2 regions of the Cellvibrio sp. KY-GH-1 genome follow, and region 2 is predicted to be linked to the other one. Evidence: riboswitches for the same ligand, from Rfam matches in the RefSeq annotation. Region 2 holds a riboswitch; the other holds the start of a gene.
The links. A riboswitch is a leader RNA that binds a small molecule or an ion and turns the genes downstream of it on or off. The one in region 2 is predicted to bind thiamine pyrophosphate.
Positions count from the first base shown of each region.

Region 1 (3,140 bases), 1.7 Mb from region 2:
ACCGAGGCTTGGCCTAGAATGCCCAGCCAACTGCCTTTGAATCTACCAGCCATGAATGATTTGTTTAGTAAAACTCCGGAGCGGGAAATCCTCAGTGTCAGCCAGCTTAACCGCCAGGCACGCCAGTTGTTGGAGACCCATTTACCTCTGCTATGGGTGGAGGGAGAACTATCCAATGTCTCGATCCCCTCCTCCGGGCACTGGTACTTCACACTGAAGGATGAGCAAGCTCAGGTGCGCTGCTGCATGTTCCGCAACCGAAACATGACCGTCAGATTCAAACCCCAACAAGGGCAGCATGTGCTGATCCGCGCACGCGTTAGCCTGTATGAAGGCCGGGGCGACTACCAGATCATCGCTGAGCACATGGAAGAAGCTGGCAGCGGCGCCCTGCAACGTGCCTTTGACGAACTAAAGCATCGCCTGTCCACAGAAGGCCTGTTCAACGAAGCCCACAAAAAGCCTCTACCAAAAATCCCAAAACATATCGCTGTGATTACCTCACCCACCGGTGCTGCTATTCGCGATGTACTCAGCGTGCTCGAACGCCGCTTTGCCGGCATTCCAGTTACCGTGATTCCAGTCGCGGTACAAGGCAAAGAGTCCGCGCCGCAAATTGTGAAAGCGATTGATCTGGCCAACCGCGCCGGATTGTTTGATGCGATATTGCTGACCCGCGGCGGCGGCTCCATGGAGGATCTCTGGTCATTTAACGAGGAAATAGTCGCACGTGCAATGTTTAACAGCCAATTGCCAATTGTGAGCGCTGTGGGTCATGAGGTGGATTTCACGATTGCCGATTTTGTTGCCGACCTACGCGCACCAACCCCTTCTGCCGCCGCTGAAATACTGGTCCCAGATAGCGAAGAATGGCTGGATAAATTTATCGGCTTTGAAGTGTTACTTGAAGAAGCCATGCTGCGCAAACTTGCGCAACTGCAAAAACATTTACAACATCTGCGTCAGCGTTTGCGTCATCCACGCGAGCGTTTGGAGCAGCAATCACAGCGGTTGGATAACCTCGAAATACGTCTGAAAAACCAGATCAAAAATCTATTAAGTCACCACCAGCACCAAATTTCACAGTTGCGCTTGCGCATGCAAGCCCATCATCCACAGGTGCGATTAGCACAGTTGCGTGAGCGTCTAAATAGCGCCGAAACACAATTGCACAAAGCGCAATTTATCTACCTTGATCGCCAGAAATTACGCCTCGCCACTGCGGCCCGAATGCTCAATACCTTGAGCCCGCTCAACACACTGGAGCGCGGGTTTGCACTGGTAACGGATGCTGAATCCGGCCACCTGATCAGCAACCAGCAACAATTGAAGCCCGGCCAGCGCATTCACACCAGGGTCGCCCAGGGTGGATTTCATAGTACTGTCGAAACGCTGGACACCAACACATCCCCTTAACCGAAAGCCGCCTAAAGGTTTTGATTGCGAAGGACAGCAGCCATTAGTATATTGGCCGGACTTCTTGTCGGGGCGCCTTGGCTGAATTGCATACACTGCACATTTGGTACGGAGGCTGAGATGGGCTCGGCCCAACCCGTAGAACCTGAACAGGCTAGAACCTGCGGAGGGAACAAGGCATATAGCGCACGCTATTTCCCCTGCCCTCCGCCTCATTTCCCCGAGGCACTGTGAAAACTCAAACCAGCCAACAACACATCGCTATTGCCGGTGCCGGCCTGTTAGGTCGCTTGCTCGCTTGGCGTTTGCGTTTATTAGGTCACGAGATCACCTTATTTGAATCCGGAAAATTACAACCAGAGTCAAACTCTGTACGCGCCGCGGCGTTTACCGCAGCAGGCATGATTGCGCCGTTAAGCGAAGCTGTCGTATCTGATGCAAATGTCTATCGTATGGGCCAATTTGCTTTACAACGCTGGCCACAATGGCTGAAGGATTTACCACAGCGCGACCTACCAAAAAACAACTTACGGCAAAACATTTCACCTAAAAGCAATTTACCCAACAACAATACAGAATTGTTTTTTGCCAAAGGCAGCCTGCTGGTTGCACATCCGCAAGATGAAAGTGAATTGCAACAATTTGAAAATGAATTGAATTTTGTAGTGCCTGAATGCCGCAACTACCAATGGTTATCCGGCCATGAAATCCAGACACTGGAACCGGATTTGCACTCGCACTTTATGCGCGGATTGCTGCTACAAGAAGAAGGCCACCTGCACAACCGCGAATTTTTACAGCAACTCGGCGATGAATTAATTCGCTTGAATATTAGCATTCGCGAAAACACATCGGTAGAAACAGAACCACACACTATTCGCACTCATAGCGGCAGCGAAAAATTCGATCTGGTAATTGATTGTCGCGGACTGGGCGCGAAAACACAGCTGAAAGAATTGCGCGGCGTGCGCGGTGAAACACTGCATGTAGAAACCAACGAGATTCATTTGCAGCGACCAGTGCGCTTAATGCACCCGCGCTACCAGCTCTACGTTGTACCCAAGCCGAACAATCGCTTTATTATTGGTGCAACACAAATTGAAAGCGAAGACCGCTCAGCCGTCACCTTACAGTCATCGCTTGAGTTAGGTAGCGCACTTTATACTTTATCGCCCGCGTTTGCTGAAGCACGTATTATCGAAATGGATACCAATTTACGCCCGGCATTTATGGATAACCTGCCCAAGATTTTCTGCAACCCTGGGCTTATCGTGGCCAACGGTTTATTCCGCCATGGGTATTTACTGGCGCCGGCTGTCGTTGAACAAGTACTTACCCAGGTGAAGCAAGACCAAACCATTTTATTTCCCGACTTACTTCAAACTTCTTTACTTTAGATTTCTGTTTCAGGTTAATAAACGATGATTCAAGTGAGTGTTAACAATGAAATTAAATCCGTAGCAGTTGCAACCTTGTTGAGCGATGCACTGCAGGATTGGGGCTACGCTGACAGTAAAATTGCGGTAGCCATCAACCAGGAATTCGTACCGCGCTCTACCTACGCAGAGCGCTCTTTGAGCAACAATGATCAAATCGACATAGTTCGCCCGGTGGGCGGAGGTTAATGCAATGAGCAACGCAACATCACCTGCACGCGATTTCACGCTTTACGGTGAAACATTTTCCAGTCGCTTCTTATTAGGTACTGCGCTCTATGCATCTCC
Region 1 covers NZ_CP031728.1:1,251,447-1,254,586, forward strand. Annotated here, with positions in the region: gene xseA (exodeoxyribonuclease VII large subunit) at 52-1,416, shown strand; TPP riboswitch at 1,475-1,605, shown strand; gene D0C16_RS05270 (FAD-dependent oxidoreductase) at 1,647-2,813, shown strand; gene thiS (sulfur carrier protein ThiS) at 2,838-3,041, shown strand; gene D0C16_RS05280 (thiazole synthase) at 3,046-3,140, shown strand, end outside.
Region 1: it holds a riboswitch for thiamine pyrophosphate, as region 2 does, so the genes downstream of both, D0C16_RS05270 (FAD-dependent oxidoreductase) here and thiD (bifunctional hydroxymethylpyrimidine kinase/phosphomethylpyrimidine kinase) in region 2, are expected to answer to the same signal.

Region 2 (3,140 bases):
CACAGTACCGATAGGCACGTGGGAATTGCGAATAATCCATTCACGCGTTTCATGGATATTTTTGCCGGTGGACAAATCCATTACCGTGTCTGCACCCCAGCGTGCACCCCAGGTGAGCTTTTCCACTTCTTCTTCAATGGAAGAACCCAATGCCGAATTACCGATATTGCCATTAATTTTCACCAAAAAATTGCGCCCGATAATCATCGGTTCAACTTCCGGGTGATTGATGTTAGCAGGAATAATTGCACGACCACGCGCCACTTCGCTGCGCACAAATTCCGGGGTAATTTCATCCGGAATACTTGCACCGAAACTCATGCCGGCGTGCTGTTGCTTGAGCACACCCAGTTCACGTGCTTGCGCCAGCGCCATATTTTCACGAATGGCGATGTATTCCATTTCCGGAGTGATGATGCCTTTTTTAGCATAGTGCATTTGCGACACGTTCATACCGGCTTTGGCGCGACGCGGCTGGCGAGTCAGGTTAAACCGCAGATGATCGAGCGTGTCGTCACTCAAGCGCTGCTTGGTGAATTCAGAGTGACTATCTTGCAACACTTCAGTGTCATTGCGCTCTTCGATCCAGCGCGTGCGCACTTCTGGCAAGCCGGTGCGCAAATCAATTTTTACTGTTGGGTCAGTGTATGGGCCGGAGGTATCGTATACACGGACAGGTGCGTTTTTCTCGCCACCAAACGCGGTCGGGGTATCGTCCAGCGTAATTTCACGCATGGGCACTTGAATATCTTCGCGTGAGCCTTGCACATAGATTTTTTGTGAACCGGTAAAAGGTTGAATAGAGGCTTGATCCACCTCGGCGGTTTGGCTCAGGATTTTATCGACGCTGGTATTCATAGTGTCCTCGGCTTTTTTGTTAATTCGCTGATTTAATTAATATCAATATGTTGGTTTGATTTATCAAACCCAATTCATGGAGCAAGATCAGGGAGCAATAAATTGCGCCCCTACGGATGAAATTTATAAAAGTGGTGAACTGGGCCAGAGCCCTGCCCTATGTGTAATTTTTCTGAGTGCAGCAAGGCATTGTGCAAATAATCTTTGGCTTGTTTAACCGCATCCTGCAGCGACAAGTGTTTAGCCAGGCCGGCGGCAATGGCCGATGCCAACGTACAGCCTGTGCCGTGGGTGTTTTTGGTTTGCAGGCGCGGCGCAGAAAAAATCTCAACCCCGGATGTGGTCACCAACACATCACTCGCCTTGGCGCCGTCCGTATGACCACCTTTCATCAACACTGCTTTTGCACCCAGTGCCAATAATTTTTCCCCCTGTTTTTGCATTCCTGATAAATCAGTCGCGACAGTTTCATTCAATAACGCCGCAGCTTCGTGCAGGTTGGGGGTGATTAAAGAGGCAAGCGGAATTAATTGTTTGATCAAGGTATCGATCGCATCTTCCGCCAGCAATCGGTCGCCACTGGTCGCCACCATAACCGGATCAAGTACAAACGGGATCTGTGCATGAGGTCGCAAGGATTCTGCCACTGCCGCAATGATTTCAGCGGTCGCCAACATGCCGGTTTTGATCGCTCCTACGTGAATATCGCTCAACACCGACTGGATTTGCTGTTGCACAAATGCCGGCGGAATGGGCAACACCCCTTGAACTCCGAAGGTATTTTGCGCGGTGAGCGATGAAATAACGCTGCAGCCAAACACCCCCAAAGCAGAAAAGGCTTTGAGATCGGCTTGAATACCCGCACCGCCGCCGCTATCGCTACCGGCTATGGTTAAGGCAATGGGAGTGAATTCTTTGGTCATTGATTTCCGCAACAAAAAGTGGGCGCGGAAACAGAGAAAAACGCCAGACAGGCCAGATGCTTTGCTTGGAGGCTCTCGTTCCCTACGCCGGTACTAACCGGATCAGGTCGGCGGGTATATCTCAGCTAATAGCGTGACCATTAGCACCCCGACAAGAAAGTGGGCAGTCTATTGGAGTTGGTAGGTAGAGTAAAGCAAGAACCCCTCTCGCCTATTAAAGGAAGAGGGGTTCAAATCCCGGGAAAAAAGAGCTTTCGGCACTGCCCCCCTTTGATAAGGAAGGGGGGGGCAATAATCGAGGGTTATTTTTCCTGAGTTTTTAACAAGCCTAGCTTACCCGCCAACAACGCGGTAGTTGGAGCCTGAATCAGAATGGTACCCAGGATGAAGATAAAGGTAATCGCACCCACCACGTCAATACCAGGCACTTTCATACCAGCCAAAATACCTACCAGCGCTGCGGGAATTACCCCGGTTTCGCGTGTCCAGCTCATAAATACCAGCTCTTTCCAGGTCCACTTGGCGCGACGATCAGGTCCAGCGCAGAGGAATACCGTGACCGGGCGCGCGATGAAAATAAAGATAAACAGCAGCGCAATACCAACGCCCAAGTACTCTTTCAACAAATGGAAATCAACTTGCGAACCCAACAGGATAAAGATGAACATCCGCATCAGCAGCGCTGTGTTGCCCACATAGTCTTCCAGGTACTCGTGCTCATGATGGTCCATGGGTAAGCTGAATGACTCTTTGTTGCCAATCATCACACCGCAAGTAAATACCGCCATAAACCCGGACGCACCAATTTTGTCAGCCAGCAAATACACTGTGATTACCGCCAAAATGATCACAAACGGCGTTACCTCACGGAAAATACCCAAAGAGTTATGAGCCATCAGGAATGCCGCGGTGTACCCCACTATCGCCCCCAGCACCAAGCCCATACCTGCTTCATAAGCCAACTCACCCAGAGAATGCGTAAGGCTAAAGCTTTCGCCGCCGCCCATCACATAGGCTACCACCGCGAAGGTAGCAATCGCACCCATAGCGTCATTCAACGCAGACTCGCTCATTACCGTTTGCGATACGCGATCTTTAATCGGTACTTGTTTAAAGATGGGTACCAGGGTCGCCGGGTCGGTAGATGCCGTAAGTGCGGCGAGTACCAGTGCGATGGCAATCGGAATCCCCATCCACACGCTGGCCACCGTCATAATGGCGCCGGTAATTAACACCCCTGCAGTGGCAATAACCAACAAGGTGATCCAGATTTCCTTTAATACGGCGAAGCGCAAGGTCGCTCCGCCTTCAAACAGCAAATAACAAGCACCAATGGTCAGGATCAACTGGTTCATCGTG
Region 2 covers NZ_CP031728.1:5,343,428-5,346,567, reverse strand. Annotated here, with positions in the region: gene thiC (phosphomethylpyrimidine synthase ThiC) at 1-858, opposite strand, end outside; gene thiD (bifunctional hydroxymethylpyrimidine kinase/phosphomethylpyrimidine kinase) at 969-1,781, opposite strand; TPP riboswitch at 1,844-1,942, opposite strand; gene D0C16_RS22465 (sodium:proton antiporter) at 2,084-3,140, opposite strand, start outside.